Regions from separate parts of the Shewanella sp. GutCb genome, predicted to be linked through region 2. Evidence: predicted binding sites of a transcription regulator. Region 2 holds the regulator's gene; the other holds the start of a gene.
The links. The regulator LexA, encoded in region 2, represses DNA repair genes until DNA is damaged. The targets are predictions, from matches to a motif close to TACTGTATNNNNATACAGTA.
Positions count from the first base shown of each region.

Region 1: the regulator LexA is predicted to act here: its motif matches at 6,509-6,528, upstream of recN (DNA repair protein RecN).

Region 1 covers NZ_PJBL01000002.1:132,134-140,970, reverse strand. The annotation lists gene ribD (bifunctional diaminohydroxyphosphoribosylaminopyrimidine deaminase/5-amino-6-(5-phosphoribosylamino)uracil reductase RibD) at 1-135, shown strand, start outside; gene CXF86_RS02400 (riboflavin synthase) at 140-805, shown strand; gene ribBA (bifunctional 3,4-dihydroxy-2-butanone-4-phosphate synthase/GTP cyclohydrolase II) at 953-2,056, shown strand; gene ribE (6,7-dimethyl-8-ribityllumazine synthase) at 2,202-2,678, shown strand; gene nusB (transcription antitermination factor NusB) at 2,693-3,100, shown strand; gene thiL (thiamine-phosphate kinase) at 3,280-4,239, shown strand; gene CXF86_RS02375 (phosphatidylglycerophosphatase A family protein) at 4,239-4,733, shown strand; gene recN (DNA repair protein RecN) at 4,805-6,466, opposite strand; gene CXF86_RS02365 (AEC family transporter) at 6,739-7,695, opposite strand; gene CXF86_RS02360 (LysR family transcriptional regulator) at 7,841-8,743, shown strand.
Region 2 covers NZ_PJBL01000105.1:83,684-92,520, reverse strand. The annotation lists gene ctaD (cytochrome c oxidase subunit I) at 1-737, opposite strand, end outside; gene coxB (cytochrome c oxidase subunit II) at 747-2,282, opposite strand; gene CXF86_RS20510 (cell division inhibitor SulA) at 2,734-3,246, opposite strand; gene lexA (transcriptional repressor LexA) at 3,243-3,863, opposite strand; gene plsB (glycerol-3-phosphate 1-O-acyltransferase PlsB) at 4,165-6,588, shown strand; gene mtr (tryptophan permease) at 6,588-7,844, shown strand; gene CXF86_RS20490 (AraC family transcriptional regulator) at 7,881-8,837, opposite strand, start outside.

The DNA of each region.
Region 1 (8,837 bases), on a different contig from region 2:
ATACTCGGTGCTCAGGGGCGAGACTTACTTGCTTTGCCTCCATTTGAGGCGATGTCCCAAATACCCAGTATTAATGTAATAGATGAACGAAAAGTGGGTAAAGATACTCGCTTGACGTTAAGAATGAGTAATTAACTTTATGTTTACCGGAATTATTGAATCTGTAGGTCATTTACGAAAAGTTGAACGTCGTGGCGATGATATTAGATTAACAGTTGCAAGCGCTAAGCTTGATTTGTCGGACGTTAAGCTCGGTGACAGCATTGCCACCAATGGTGTGTGCCTTACTGTTGTAGAGCGGCTAGCAGATGGTTATGTTGCGGACATTTCAGCCGAGACAGTCAGCCTTACCGGGTTTGCACATTACGCTGTCGGCACCTCGGTTAACTTAGAGAAAGCCGTGACGCCAACAACACGCTTGGGTGGCCATATGGTCAGTGGTCATGTAGATGGCATGGCGCGTATTGATGACCGTCAAGTTCGCGGTCAGGCAATTGAATTTTGGTTATCACCTCCCGTAGAGCTGGGTCGCTATATCGCCCATAAAGGGTCTATTACTATTGATGGTGTGAGTTTAACGGTTAATGAAGTGCAAGGGCATCGATTTAGACTGACCATAGTGCCGCATACAGCAGGTGAGACTACCTTAATAAATTTGAAGGCTGGCGATAGCGTTAATATTGAAGTTGACCTCATTGCTCGCCACTTAGAAAGATTGATGAACTATTCATCAGAGCATGAAAAACAGCAACCTAAGTCCGAAGTTACTATGGAACTGTTAGCTCGCTCAGGTTTTTTACGTTAAATACTGGCTTAAGGCTATTTTAAAGATAGAATTTATCTTTAGAAGCTCCAAAAAAATAATCATATAAATTTATATACTGTTTTGCCACGATAGGCATAAAGGTTAGCAACCTCACTTAATGCAGTAATACAAAATAAAGGTCTGAACATGTCGCTACATAGTATAGAAGAGATCATCGAAGATATTCGTCTAGGCAAGATGGTTATCTTGATGGATGATGAAGATAGAGAAAATGAAGGCGACCTTATTATGGCTGCTGACATGGTGACGCCTGAGGCGGTTAACTTTATGGCGATGTTCGGTCGCGGTCTTATTTGTCAAACCTTGACTAAAGAACGCTGCGAACAGCTAAACCTGCCTTTAATGGTCACCAACAATAATGCCCAGTTCTCAACCAACTTTACAATGTCTATTGAAGCGGCTGAAGGTGTCACAACGGGTATTTCAGCGCAAGATCGTGCCGTCACGGTAAAAGCTGCAGTTGCCAAAGATGCTAAGCCTAGTGATATTGTGCAACCTGGCCACATATTCCCATTGATGGCAAAAGAGGGTGGCGTGCTCATCCGTGCCGGTCATACTGAAGCGGGCTGTGACTTAGCAAGATTAGCAGGTTTTGAAGCTTCATCAGTCATCGTTGAAATTTTAAAGGACGATGGCACCATGGCGCGTCGTCCAGATCTTGAAATTTTTGCTGAAAAGCACGGATTAAAGATGGGCACTATTGCTGACCTAATTGAATATCGCAACACTAAAGAAACCAGTGTTGTACGTGAAGCGCAATGTAAGCTACCAACCCGTTTTGGTGAGTTTGATATGCTGACTTTCCGTGACACTATCGATAATCAATTACACTATGTATTAGTCAAAGGTCCGGTTACAGAGAACATACTTGTACGTGTTCACCTACAAAATACCTTTAACGACCTTTTACATTCCGAGCGCGATCAGCAACGCAGTTGGCCACTAGAAAAAGCAATGCAGCGCATTAGCGAAGACGGTGGCGTACTAGTACTGCTCGGTCATCAAGAGCATAGCAGTGATATTTTAGCCAAAGTTAAAGCATTTGAAGCTGAAGATAACGGCAGTGCACCTATTACAGCTAAGTGGCAAGGAACCTCACGTCAAGTGGGTGTTGGCTCGCAAATCCTAGCAAATGTAGGCGTGACATCAATGCGGTTGCTTAGCTCACCAAAGCGTTATCATTCACTATCAGGCTTTGGTTTAGAAGTAACTGATTATATAGCAGAATAAAATACTATCTTGGGTTGGAAAATCATCCAAGGGGTAATTTAACACTTTTCTTATAAATTGCATGGGGATCAGCGTTAACGGCTGTGGTATCATACCGCCTCTTCCGCCCCCATGCTGGGTAATTAGCTAATTTTAGGTAAGATAAATGCACATAGTTCAAGGTAATATCGAATCGAAAAACGCAAAAATTGCGATCGTAGTTTCACGTTTTAATAGCTTTGTTGTAGATAGTTTACTTAGTGGTGCGGTAGACACTCTTAAGCGTTTTGGCCAAGTTTCAGATGATAATATCACTGTAATTAAAGTGCCTGGCGCTGTTGAACTGCCACTTGCTGCACGTCGTGTTGCGGCAAGCGGAAAATTTGACGGAATAATCTCACTTGGTGCGGTTATCCGTGGCGGTACACCTCATTTTGATTTTGTTGCAGGCGAATGTAATAAAGGTCTAGCTCAAGTTGCACTTGAATTTGATATTCCTGTTTCATTCGGCGTTTTAACCACTGATACTATTGAACAAGCAATTGAACGTTCAGGTACTAAAGCAGGCAACAAAGGCGGCGAAGCTGCTTTGGGTCTGCTAGAGATGGTTAACGTGCTGCAAGCACTTGAAGAACACCTGTAATCTAGGACAATTTAATGAAGCCTTCAGAGCGCCGAAAGGCACGTCGTTTAGCGGTTCAGGCCATTTACTCTTGGCAGCTAAGTGGCAACAATATTGCTGATGTTGAGCATGAGTTTCTAACTGAACAAAATGTTGATGGTGTCGATATAACTTACTTTCGTGAGTTATTAGCGGGCGTAGCAACTAAGAAAAGCCAATTGGATGAGCTAATCATTCCATTTTTGACTCGTCCTTTGAATGAAGTTGACCCTGTCGAAAAGGCGATTGTTCGTTTAGCAACTTATGAGCTGACTTTCCGCAAGGATGTTCCTTATAAAGTAGCAATTAACGAAGCTATCGAGCTTGCCAAAGCATTCGGCGCTGAAGATGGACATAAGTTCGTTAACGGTATTCTGGATAAGCTAGTCGCAAGAACGAAATAGTAAAAACGGCATCTTCGGATGCCGTTTTTGTATGCCTAAAAAGAGAATAACAGTTGCATGATCCGTGGCTGGCATTTAATAGCAGAACACATCTAACGTAACTAAAATCATAGCTAAGATCCTCTTACTATTAGCTCCTCTTTTTTCCTCAAACCACTTCTTAATTTGTGATTGGTATTGTGAAAGAATTTCAATTAATCGAAAGCTTTTTTACTGGGCGTGCCCAGTCTCGAAAAGACGTTGCACTTGGCATTGGTGATGATTGCGCCATTGTTGAACCCGCTGCAAATAAATCTGTTGTGATATCTTGTGACACCTTAGTGGAAAACGTGCATTTCTTTGCTGATATGCCTGCAAAAGATCTGGGGTATAAGTCGCTAGCGGTGAATTTATCCGATCTGGCTGCTATGGGCGCGGAGCCTGCATGGATGACATTGGCGCTAACCTTGCCAGAAGTCGACGAAAATTGGTTGGCAGATTATAGTGAAGGCTTGTTTGAAATTGCCGAATACTATGGCGTAGCACTTATTGGCGGTGATACTACTCGTGGTCCCCGCTCAATCACCATTACCATTAATGGCCAAGTGCCTAAGCATGCGGGTCTGACTCGTAGCGGCGCAAGAAATGGAGATTGGATCTACGCTACCGGCACATTAGGTGATTCAGCTTTAGGGCTAGATCTACTGCGTGGAAAAGCGGATTGTAATGAAGACGATAGAAACTATCTTATTAATCGTCATTACCGGCCAACTCCAAGGGTATTAGCGGGGCAAGCACTGCGCACGCTGGCATCGAGTGCCATTGATATTTCAGATGGTTTAGTCTCTGATATCCAACATGTACTGAAAGCCTCGAATATTGGCGCCACAATCAATGTCGATAAGCTGCCTTTATCTCCCCAGCTCAAAGCCAATGTCTCAGCTGAGATGGCGCTAAGCTATGCATTAACGGGTGGTGAGGATTATGAACTACTCTTTACTGTCTCTGAAGCCCAAAAAGGCGCACTAGAGATCGCATTGGCTGAGACGGGTGTGAAGTTTACTAAGATTGGTCAAATTTGCACGGGTGGCAAGTTGAAATTGTTGTTAGATAAACAGCCATTTGAGCCCATTAACCTCGGATTTGAGCACTTTAATTGATGAATTTACTTTCAAAAGATAAGGCACTAACCAAGCTGTCTCTTAAAAATCCTATTCATTTTTTGGCATTAGGATTTGGCTCAGGTTTAGCCGCAAAGGCGCCAGGTACGTTTGGTACGCTTGCCGCCATACCGCTCTACTTATTAATGGCACCATTGAGCTTACCTTGGTATATCGGCTTGACGCTTTTTACCGTCTTAATCGGCTTTTATATATGTGATAAAGCCGCTAAAGATATGGGCGTGCATGATCACGGTGCTATTGTTTGGGATGAGATTGCCGGTTTACTTATCACCATGATAGCGGCGCCAGCGGGTTGGCAATGGTTACTGGCCGGTTTTGTGTTGTTTCGCTTTTTTGATATTTTGAAACCATGGCCGATTCGTTGGCTGGATGCAAAAGTGCAAGGTGGTTTTGGGATTATGATTGATGATGTACTTGCAGGGATATTTTCCTTGATTTGCTTACACACCGCAGCTCACTACTTGATTTAGGTCGTGAGTGTGGCATTAAAAAAGGAGCTATTGTTAGCTCCTTTTTTAATGGTTGTTTTACGCAAGTTCATTTAACTAAACAGCAGCTCTTTAGCATTGGCAATCGTATTACTGGTAATGGTGTCACCTCCCAGTAAGCGAGCTAACTCCTCAATTCGCTGGTCTTTATCTAGGGCGACCATGGATGTTTCTGTTTTACCAGATTTACTGGTCTTATTAACAAACATATGTTGATGGCCATTACCGGCAACTTGCGGTAAGTGGGTCACGCAAAATACTTGAGTCGATTCCCCTAAACTCCGCAGCATCCGGCCGACGACAGCCGCCGTTGGACCTGATATCCCCACATCTACTTCATCAAAAATGAGTGTTGGAGTCGCGACTTTTTTAGCGGTAATAACTTGTATGCCAAGGCCTATTCGAGAGAGTTCTCCGCCTGAGGCCACTTTAGCAATGGGCTGCAAAGGTTGACCTGGATTGGTGGTCACGAGAAACTCAATAGCATCGGAGCCTTGAGGGCTAATGACGGCTTGATTAAAGTTGACTGCGATACTGAATTTACCTTTAGGCATGCTCAGCTCATGAATCGATTGAGTCACTTTTTTATCGAGTTCTTTAGCGTAGCGGCCACGACTAAGGCTTAGTTTTCGTGCGTGATTCGAATATGCCTGTTGACTATTTTGCAGTTGATTGCGGATCTCTTCAAGTTTGTCCCCGTCCGATCCAAGCTCATTGAGTTCATTCAACAGACCTTGATGGTGAGCAAACAATTCACTGGCATTGACATGGTGTTTGCGCGCCAGTTGCAGTGCTTTAGAGATCCGAAGCTCTAATTGTTCAAAGTATTCAGGGTCGAGTTCTAAACCTTCTAAATACCGTTCAAGCTCGCTACTACTCTCTTGTACATGAATAAGTGCATCATTAAGCATGGCGACAACGCTGCCAAGTTCGGCATCATAACTTTCTAAATCTTGCCCCTGACTTATAGAGGTATTTAATAATGACTCAACACTCGCTTGATCATTGTCCTGCAAAATATTTAATTGGCTACGGCATAGCTCGATTAATGCAGTGCTGTTGGCGAGTTTTTTATGTTCAGCCTCTATGGTTTCAAACTCGCCTTTAGCAATGGCAAACTCATTGAGTTCTTCAACCTGGTATTGCAGTAACTGTTTACGAGCAAGCCTTTCATGCTGCGCTAACTCTAATTGATGTAACTGTTTTTCAACCGTTTTACATCTCTGATAACTCGCCGCTACAGTGTCGAGTAGCATCTTATGGTTGGCGTAACTATCGAGTAAAGTAAGCTGGTGCTCACTTTTTAGCATCGCATGGTGAGCGTGTTGGCCATGAATGCCAATCAGCAGTTGTCCGAGGCATTTTATCTGTGCAAGTGGGACTGGATTACCATTGATATATGCGCGTGAGCGGCCATCATTATTGATGGTTCGTCTTAAGATACACTCATTATCTAGTTCGAGATCATTATCTTCTAACCAGCGCTTTGCGAGTGGAATATCAGATAATGAAAAGCGTGCACTTACCTCCGCTTTGGTGGCGCCAGGCCGAATGGCATTAGCGTCGGCTCGATTACCTAGGCACAAGCCTAATGCATCTATAGCAATAGATTTACCCGCGCCGGTTTCACCAGTGATACTGGTCATGCCGGCTTTAAAATCGAGTTCCAAAAAACGCACAATAGCAAAATTATTAATGCTGAGTTGGCAAAGCATAGTGATGTCCTATCCCAATACACTGTATTAATGAACAGTATATACTGTTTTTTTATACAGTAAACTATCAGTTGGAAAATTAATCGATATCGGCAACTTTTTTCATCTCTAATTACCGCACCCTATAAGCTAAAATGTAATTAATACAGTTAGATGGAAGATGTTTATTGGCGGAGTAATAAATTTAGCTAGTGCACTCTCTCACTATGCAGAAGTAAAAGTTGCTAGAACCAAGGTTTAGCAAGGCGGGCTTTTAAATTAAGCATCGAATGTTAACCCAATAGATAAGCTTCTAATAACGGTAAAGTAATAAAGGTGACAAGGGTACCCAATAGTATTCCCTGAGCACTGGTGATGACTTGAGTTTGGTACCGTTGTGCAAGTAGGTAGACACTGGCAGCAGTCGGCAGCGCCGCGAGTATGACGCCCATAGCAATCAATTGTGGATCAACATCTAGGCTAAACATGATCAAGTAAGTGACTAGAGGCTGAAAAATCAGTTTAATGGCATTGATAGCACTAATCTCTGTGAGCTGTTTCAGGCTAATAATATGTGTTGAAGTTTGGTGTTGAGCTGATTTAGCGAGCACCATACCGATGGCAAACAGTGCACAAGGGCTCGAGGTCATACCCAGTTGACGAATGATGAGGGCGATACTATCAGGCAAAGTAATTGTCATTGCGGATAGGACTATCCCAACCATACTACCCACTACAATAGGGTTGTGCATTAAGGCGAGGCTAATGATTTTTGCCGCTGAGCTGCTTTGCTTGCGGCCAATCATTTCCAATGACACGAGCGCGATGGCAAAAATTAACACCGATAATAGACTGGCAATAGCGGCTGCGGCGAGTGCCGTTTGATTATTGGGAAACAACATCGCCATTAAGGGAATACCGATAAAAGCAGTATTGCCAAAGGTGGCGTTGAGCGCTCGCATAGACGCGACTGCGTTTTGAGATGGATTGGTCCAACGCGAGACGAGAAAGGTGATCGCGTAGCTGGTTAGCATGGCGCCACTAAACCCAGCGATATAACCCCAGTGCAGTATGTCGTTGATCGGGGTTTGTGCCAATGTGATCAGCATAATGGCCGGAAACGCAATATAGTACACATATTGGTTTAAAACTTGATCGGTCTCAGCAGGCAGCAGTTTTGATTTTTGCACCAAAGTGCCAATCAACATGATGCCAAATACAGCGAGTAGTGGCGTTATAACAGCTGACATATTTTCTCTATTAACTTGTCTACAATATACGTAAAACACGCATAAAATTGAGTTAGAACATTATCATATTTACGTTTTGTTATACTATTAATCTTAGGTCGTAGCCGATCCCCTTTTTATGTTTTAAACGCTTGGGTTTATATTGATGAATAGTAATTTTGGTTTGGAATTACAGCTGATCTACCAATTTGTTCATTTAGTTAATGCAGGGAGCTTTTCCCAAGCCGCTAAAGAGCTGGAGATGCCAATTGCAACGGTGAGCCGTAAGTTGACTAAATTGGAAACACAGCTCGATAAGCAGTTGTTGATGAGGAACACTCGCAAGCTGCGTCTAACAGAGGAGGGCATAGCGCTGTTTCAGCAATATCAGGCCATAGTATCTCAGTTTGACAGTATCAGAGGCGCTGCGGTGGATAAGCCTGAAGGTACCCTTAGAATAGCGGCTCCGGTGTCAATTATTTCGATGATTTTCATCCATGCCATTAACGAGTTTTGTGAAAAATTCCCAGATATACAGCTGCATATAGTACAAAATAATAACGTAATCGATCTTATAGATGAGGGGGTTGATGTTGCTATTGTCGGTGGCACCCAACCAGATTCTTCTTGGGTGTCGAGCTCTCTTGGCGTGCTTAATTATGGTTTGTTTGCCTCGTCGCAGTATATGGATAAGGCACCTAGCTTGTGCCATCCAAGCGATTTAGAACAACACGCGTTGATTAAAGTATGGCCTTTGTTTAACTGGACTTTAAAGCACCCATCGGGAGAGAACTTTTATTATGATGGACCTGCAAAACTGACGTTAAGTGAGTTAAATGGCGCAGTGCAGGCCGCTGTAGATCATGGTGGGGTTTTATATGGCCCAGCACTTTTTGTGAAAAACCAGCTTAAGAGCGGCCAGTTGACAACGCTATTACCTGAATGGATTGGTGAGAAAAGGCGGATTTCAATCTTGTATCATCAACGCAGTCATCAACCTTTGAAGGTTAAGCTCTTTATCGAGTTTATGCAGTCCAAAGCGGAGCAATTGTTCTCGATGGACAGTTAAGGGAACAACTATCACCTTGAATTAAGCGTATTCTATACCCACGTGATCCTGATGTTACAAATGGCATGAGTATAAGAGTCGCTTTAATAAAGCG
Region 2 (8,837 bases):
CCTGCGGCATCAAAGAATGCAGTACCAAAATACTTATCGGTTAATACCATGGTGACGGTGCCCGCAAGCACCGGCATCACCGCGATCAACAAGAATGCGGTTATTAACCAGGTCCAAACAAATAACGGCAGCTTCATCCACGACATGCCGGGGGCGCGCATATTGACGATGGTGACGATAACGTTAATCGCCCCCATTATCGAACTTATCCCCATGATGTGAATGGCAAAAACGAACAGCGCAGTACTGTCTGGGCTATAAGTGGTCGATAGTGGCGCGTAGAAAGTCCAACCAAAGTTGGGCCCTCCACCTTCCATAAACAATGAGCTCAATAGAATTGTGAAAGCAAAAGGTAAGATCCAAAAGCTCCAGTTATTCATACGAGGCAGTGCCATGTCAGGTGCACCGATCATCATTGGAATAAGCCAGTTAGCCAAGCCTGTAAAGGCTGGCATAACCGCACCAAATACCATGACTAGGCCGTGCACTGTGGTCATCTGATTGAAAAAGTTAGGTTCGACTAACTGTAAACCGGGCTGAAATAACTCGGCGCGAATAACCATCGCCATCGCGCCACCCGTAAGGAACATAATAAAACTGAACCACAGGTAGAGCGTGCCGATATCTTTATGGTTGGTGGTTAAAATCCAGCGCATGATGCCTTTCGGCGCACCATGATGATGGTCATCATGGTGATCGTCCTGAGCTGCTGGTGAGTCTTGTGTGATTGTGCTCATTTTAATCCCTTACTTTCCGTGACCAACAACGTCAGAAGCTTGAACAGCATCACCTGAGTTATTACCCCATGCATTGCGCTCATAAGTCACCACAGCTGCAAGCTGTTGTGGTGTCAGTAGCGAGGTAAATGCCTGCATAGCAGTACCCGGTTTGCCATTGATAACAGTATCGAGATGACCCGTTACTGGGCCGGTAATCACTGCGCTCCCCACTAACGATGGAAAGGCGCCGGGTAAACCCGTTCCTGCCGCTTGGTGACAAGCAACACAACTGGTCATGTAGACTTTCTCTCCCATGACCATAAGCTCATCCATTGTTAAGTCATCTAAAGCCACAGCTTTAACTTGTTCTGCCTCAGGTAAGCTGGCAGGTAAAGTGACCGGGATTACGGTGTTGGGATCGCTGGATGCAGCTGGGCTTGAACTCGCGCTAGCAGAGCTCACATCCGCGGCTTGAACTGTATCGCCTGAGTTATTGCCCCAAGCATTACGCTCAAAAGTCACCACGGCAGCAATTTCAGTTGCAGTCAGCTGTTTAGCAAATGCTTGCATAGCAGTACCAGGCTTACCATTGACGACGATATCGACATGGGCGCCGACGGGGCCGGTGGTAATTGGGCTGCCAATAAGAGAAGGGAATACGCCAGGCAGACCTGCACCATTGGGTTGATGACATGCAGCACATTGAGCGAGATAGATTTGCTCACCTTGAGCCATGAGTTCGTCCATGGTTAAGGTTTGCGAAAGTGCGGCCTCTGCTTCAGCTTCAGCATTATTAGCTTGTTGCTGCTGGGCAAGTAACCACTTATCGAAGTCTGCTTCTGAAAGCGCTTCGACAACAATCGGCATAAATCCGTGGTCTTTACCGCACAATTCAGCGCATTGACCACGATAAATACCGGGCTTATCAATTCGTGTCCAAGCTTCATTGATAAAACCGGGGTTAGCATCTTTTTTGACAGCAAAAGCCGGGACCCACCATGAGTGGATAACGTCATCAGATGTCATCAAAAAGCGTACTTTACGATTAATGGGTAATACGAGATGTTTGTCTACTTCAAGCAAATAGTGTTCACCTTTAGCTTCGGTGCCCTCTATTTGTGCTCTAGGAGTCGACATTAAGCTATAAAACTCAACGTCTTTATCGAAATAGCTGTAATGCCACTTCCACTGCGAACCTGTTATTTTAATGGTGAGGTCAGCATTACTGGGGTCTTCCATTGCAATCAAGGTTTTGGTTGCGGGAATAGCCATGATTATAAGAATAATAAAAGGCACTACAGTCCATAAAATCTCGACTTTAGTACTTTCATGAAAGTTGGCGGCGACTGCGCCTTTTGATTTGCGATGGTTGATCATGGCATAAATCATTGCGCCAAAAACAACAATGCCAATAGCACAGCAGATATAAAGGATAATCATATGGAGGTTATAAACCTTACCACTGATCTCCGTCACGCCTTCTGTCATATTAAACGGCATTTCTGATGCAAACAGTGTAGGCGAAAATATTAGCGCCAACACACAGTACAACAATTGCTTCACTAGACTTCTCCTCTGTCAACAAGACAAAGAAGAGTCACACAGTAAGTCTCTGCTCTATGTAAACTCTTCAGTTCCCAAAAAAGCAACGATGACTTCAAAGTGCGCGAGTGGTTTATCCATCGTGTCGTTATGTTTCGACTATCGATTAGACTTTATATAATTTCAGTATTTTAATACTGGTTAGTGTAACCACACTGGCACCTACGGCTGAAATATATCAGGCCGATCTCAGTCTTCATATACTCTTTAAGGATCTACAGTCCATACATAAAGACCGACGACTAAATCGCTCGGATATAACAATATATCGTTGTTATCAGTACCTACCCTACTTGGTGTTGAAATATTGATCAAGATCACTTTTTGATTCATTTGCTTAGCAGCAGTAATAAAAAAGCTCCCGTTAAGGGAGCTTTGCTTTAGAGACTAGATTTGTAATAGAAAGAATTGCTTAATGGACTGCTGCGAACAGTGAACCTTGTTTAAACCGCTCGTCCTGTGTATTTATTGTGCTGTCAGGTAAGTGAGCATTCGCATTTTCAATAATGATACCCACCGCTTGAGCACTCTTTGCGACTAACTGCAGTCGTCTACTGTCTCGTGCATCGACTTCATTCGTCCAGGTTATTACCGCGCTTGATGTGCCACTCGTGAGCGCTTTTTCCATAGCCCAAAGTGTTTCGAATTCATCTTTTGCGTGTACCAGTAGGATTCTATCCATGCGGACGCCAGCAGAAGCGAGCATCTGTTTGTAACCGATATTAGGTGGGCTAATTAATACAATCCAGCGACCTTGTTGGCTCAGTTGAGCAAGTTGGCCACTAATCTGTTTTAATTCAGTGCGCCCCTGAGTGTGAGATACCATAGTTTCGATATCTGTATTTACCTTTTTAGACATAGCTTGAGCAGGTATATCTTGCCAAAGGCCAGGGTGACGCGGGCTTACACCTAATAATTTGTTCATTGCCAATCTCCATTACGGATCACGCCAACGGCTAAACCTTCAATACTTAAGCTTTGGTTTGCCAGATCAACTTCTATCGGTGAATAATCTTCATTCTCAGCATGTAAATAAACTTTATTGCCTTTCTTTTCAAAGCGTTTAACCGTGACTTCATCTTCTACTCGTGCCACCACAACTTGACCGTTGCTTGCATGTTGGATCTTATGCACTGCAAGCAAATCGCCTTCAAGTATGCCGATGTTTTTCATGCTGTCACCGCGTACTTTAAGCAGAAAGTCGGCTGACGGGCGGAACATGGTAGGATCAATTTTATAATGTTGCTCTACATGTTCTTGAGCCAGAATAGGTTCACCTGCGGCCACTTGACCAATAAGCGGTAAACCAAGGTCGGCATCTTCGGTATCATCTTGAATTAACTTAATTCCTCGAGAGGTACCTGGCATGATCTCAATACAGCCTTTCTTCGCTAAAGCTTTTAAGTGCTCTTCGGCTGCATTGGCAGATTTAAAGCCTAAACGTTTGGCTATTTCAGCACGGGTGGGTGGCATACCTGTGTCTGTAATATTGCGTTTAATTAGCTCTAAAATTTCAGCTTGACGTGGTGTAAGTGGTCTCATTATTAAGCCTGTCTTTCCATACAGTAACTGTCAGTATATACAGTATTTCTGTTCGCGCAAGTATTAACCAAATTTATGTTAAAGTTGAATTTATTAGCACTAGGGTGGGGCTGAGAGATTAAGGAGGGATGAACGAGATTTAATCCTGATAGGCAGGATATACATAGACTTATGATGGCTTAAGTCATTGTTCTATAAATACGCAAATGTTTCCGAGTGCCATTATAAAGCAATTGCGCAAACACTCCGAAATTCTGGTATTCTACGGGGTTATTAGAAGCGACTATACTGCAAGCGAATCATGTCGAAAAAAGACTCTCTTTGGTTTAAATCATTACGCTGGATCCAAAAAAAGCTCGTGCACACTATTGTAGTGCCTCATGATCCTTTTGAAGACCTCAATCTCGATCCAAGCAAGCCACTCGTTTATGTCATGAAAACAGAATCTGTTAGTGACATAGCAGCTCTTAGTGAGATAACCGGTAAATTCGGTTTACCTAGCCCATATAATGACTTAGAGGTTAACGGGGTGACTGCGCCGCGCGTTGTCTGCCTTGAAGGTAGCAAGCCTCTATTTGGCGAAAGAGAAAGTGCCGAACAGTATTTGCATTGCTTTAAGCGCCTATTGAGTGTGCATAAGCAAAATGAAGAATTAGATATTCAGCTAGTTCCTGTGAGTCTTTATTGGGGACGAACCCCAGGCAAAGAAGACGACACCATGCGCGCTGCTGTGTTGGAGCGTCAAAATCCGACTTGGTTACGCAAGTGCTTGATGATCTTGTTTCTCGGTCGACACAACTTTGTGCAGTTTTCTAATGCTGTTTCTCTGCGTTATATGGCAGACGAACATGGTACTGATAAGCGCATCGCACAAAAACTAGCCCGTGTCGCGCGAGTGCATTTTCAGCGTCAACGTAAAGTAATGACTGGGCCTCAGCTGCCTAAGCGCCAAGCTCTGTTCCATGCTTTGCTAAAGTCAGAATCAATTACCCGAGCCATTAAAGAAGAAGCGACAAATAAAAAAATCTCCGAATCAGAAGCGCGTGCAAAAGCGATGGAGTATCTAGATGAAGTCGCGGCGGATTACTCCGATAGCTTAGTGCGTATTACCGAGCGTTTTCTTACTTGGTTGTGGAATAAGCTTTATAAAGGTATCAATATTAAGGGTGCGGAGCAGGTTCGTCAGTTGCACCATGATGGTCATGAAATCGTCTATGTACCGTGTCATCGCAGCCACATGGATTATTTGTTGCTGTCTTACATCCTCTATTATCAAGGCATGGTGCCGCCGCATATTGCTGCCGGCATTAATCTTAACTTCTGGCCAGCAGGACCTATGTTCCGCCGTGGTGGCGCATTCTTTATTCGCCGAAGTTTTCGCGGTAATAAGCTCTATACCGCGGTATTCCGTGAATACCTCGATCAACTCTTTACTAAGGGTTATCCGGTTGAGTACTTTACCGAAGGTGGCCGCTCACGCACAGGTCGTTTATTGGCCCCTAAAACAGGCATGATCGCCATGACGCTTAACAGTGTACTGCGCGGTGTTGAACGTCCTGTCACTTTAGTGCCGGTTTATCTTGGTTATGACCATGTAATGGAAGTGGCGACTTATCACAAAGAATTAAGTGGTAAAAAGAAGAAGAAAGAGTCGGTTTGGCAAGTGTTTGGTGCGATTCGAAAGTTAGGTAATTTCGGCCAAGGCTATGTGAATTTTGGTAAGCCAATTACCTTACACAATTTCTTGAACGATGAAGTGCCAACGTGGCGTGAAGATATCGTCCAAGACCCAGAACAAAAGCAACCATGGTTTACACCAGCGGTGAACAAGTTGGCCAGAGAGGTGATGACTAACATTAACGATGCTGCTGCGGTAAGTGCAGTGACGTTAACCAGCTTAGTTTTGCTAGCATCTGAGCAAAATGCGTTAGAGCGTAGCCAGCTAGAAAAGCAGTTGGACCTTTATCTCACGTTATTAAAAGAGTTGCCTTATACCGAATACACATCGGTACCAGAAGGCAGCGGTAAAGACCTTGTATCTCATGGTCTGGAACTGAAAAAGATTAAAATTGAAAGTGATTCGCTTGGGGATATCATTTCCATCGATGATAGCATTGCAATTACAATGACTTATTATCGTAACAACATTATTCATTTAATGGTTGTCCCCTCGCTAATTGCCGCTTGCTTGCTGCGTAAAGAGCAGTGTACTCGTGATGATGTGCTTAGCTTTGTCAGTGATTTTTATCCGTTGCTGAAAGCGGAACTGTTTATGGGCATTGAGGATCCGGCAGCCTATACACACCGCATTCTAGATATTTTTGTCGCGCAAGGCTTAGTGGCTGAAAATGGTCATTTCACTGTTGCTGATAATAAGGTGAATAAGTTGCTGCTGTTGTCTGGCACGATAGACGAAACCATGCAACGTTACGCCATTTTGTTTAATTTGTTGGCAGTAAAACCGAACATGGAACGCTCGGAGCTTGAACGCGACAGCCACCGTCTTGCACAAAGGCTGGGAGCGCTTCACGGTATTACGGCGCCAGAGTTTTACGACAAGAAGCTATACGCCACGCTCAGCGTTAAATTAAAAGAGTTAGGTCATCTAACGGATAGCGAAGGGTGCAGTGATATCAAACGGATTAAAGACAGAGCCAATTTACTGCTGCGTTCATTGGTAAGGCAAACAATAGTCGATAGTGTTAATGCGGAGCAAAATAGCTAATGGCCAATCATATGAACGCGGCCAAGAATAAGTCTGCTGGAAAATCGGTGTTAGGCGGCGCAATGATCATCGCCGGCACCACTGTTGGAGCGGGCATGTTCTCGTTGCCTGTTGTGGGCGCTGGGATGTGGTTTGGCTATTCAATGCTGATGCTGGTTGGCATATGGTTTTGCATGTTGGTGTCGGGGCTGATGTTGCTCGAGACTAATTTGCACTTTAAACCGGGTGCGAGTTTTGACACATTAACGAAAACAACATTGGGTCAGTTCTGGCGTATCATCAACGGGCTCTCAATTGCCTTTGTACTGTATATTTTGACCTATGCTTACATTAGTGGCGGCAGCTCGATTGTTAACCATAGCCTTGCAGGGCTTGGGATTAACTTACCGCAAAGTATTGCCGGACTAATTTTTGCCGCCGTATTAGCGTCAATCGTTATTATCAGCACTAAAGCGGTCGATAGAATTACCACTATTATGCTGGGTGGTATGATTATTACGTTCTTTATTGCCGTAGGTAATCTGCTGATCGATGTGGATACCACTAAGTTGTTTGTGCCTGATGGCGAAACCAGTTATGCGCCATATTTACTTGCGGCTTTGCCCTTTGGCTTAGCAAGCTTTGGCTACCACGGTAACGTGCCTAGCCTGGTAAAGTATTACGGTAATCAACCAAAGACGATTATTAAAGCCATCTTCATTGGTACCTTCATCGCACTCGTTATTTATAGCTGCTGGTTAGTGGCGACCATGGGTAATATTCCACGCAGTCAGTTTATTGATATTATCGCTCAAGGCGGCAATATGGGCATATTGGTTGGGGCATTGTCAGAAGTGATAGCCAGTCGCTGGCTTAACACCATGTTGTCGTTATTTGCCAACCTTGCCGTTGCTTCATCATTCCTCGGTGTCACCTTAGGCTTATTTGATTACCTTGCGGATCTGTTTGGTTTTGATGAATCTCGTCAAGGCCGCTTAAAGACCGCCGCAGTAACATTTATACCGCCAACTATTTTGGGCTTGCTATTTCCCAACGGGTTCTTAATTGCTATTGGTTTTGCAGCATTAGCGGCAACTATTTGGGCAGCGATAGTCCCTGCTATGATGGCCTATAAATCACGACAAATATTTGCAGACAGTGACAGTTTTAAAGTGCCAGGTGGCACGCCTTTGATCGTCGTCATCATCATTTTTGGTTTGGTCACTGGCGCATGCCACTTACTGGCCATGGCTGGTATATTGCCCGTTTACGGTTAATCAGCATCATTCATCTGTATGATTAAAAAGCCTCTTTTATAGAGGCTTTTTGTTTTGTCGGTTTATCTTGCTCATATATTGCGTCGGGGTTTGCTTTCTAAAGCGAGCAAAGGAGCGACTGAAACTATGAGCATTTGCATAGCCTAAGCGTTGTGCTATCTCGGCTAAATCTTTTCCTTCCAACATGTATTTGATTGCTTGATTACACAATATATAACCCGATATGTGGGTGAAGCTAAAGCCTATTTTTAGCAAACGCCGTTGCAGTTGCTGCCCTGAGATCCCAAAGAGTTCTGCGACAGAAACCACCGTGGGTAGATCATAATAGCGAGCATAGTTGATCATTTCGTAGAGCACTTTGGGTAGGTCAGAGGGCTGTGGCATGTTCAAATAACTTTCAAGCTGAGCGAGTGACACTGAAGTGGTTAACGTCTCGGTGGGAAAATAATCCATCGGTGATGAACTGAATAAGTCGTCGATACTTATCCATAACTCAGTTTGTGCGGCATTCCAAGATACGGGGCAACCAAATATCGCTTCAGTCTCTTTTTGCTTAATCGGCGGGCCGCTGAGCTTGAGCTTTTTTAAAGTGTAATGATTGCCGGTAAAGTGTTTGATGGCATTAAACAAAGTGATCGCCACCCGCAGTGAATCATGTGAACGAGCCCTTTCTTTGGCATAAGGGTTGTTGTAGCACCATTTCAATATGTTACCTGATTGCAGCGCATAATAGCTTGCCCCAGAATGAAAGCTACAAATCCCATGGTTAATCCGCCGAAAACACAGGGCTAAATCAGGCGCCGACAAGAACCAGTTTCCCGGTATCTCTAGTGCCGAAATATCCAGGTAATGCTGAATTTTCACCATATAGTCGGTATCACCCGTTAGCATCTCTAGTTGTATAAACCATTTAGATACTTCGGTAAACGGGATGAGTGCCATTCGTTCGTCAAACAGAGCGGCTGGGATCGACAGCTCGTTTAAACTAATTCC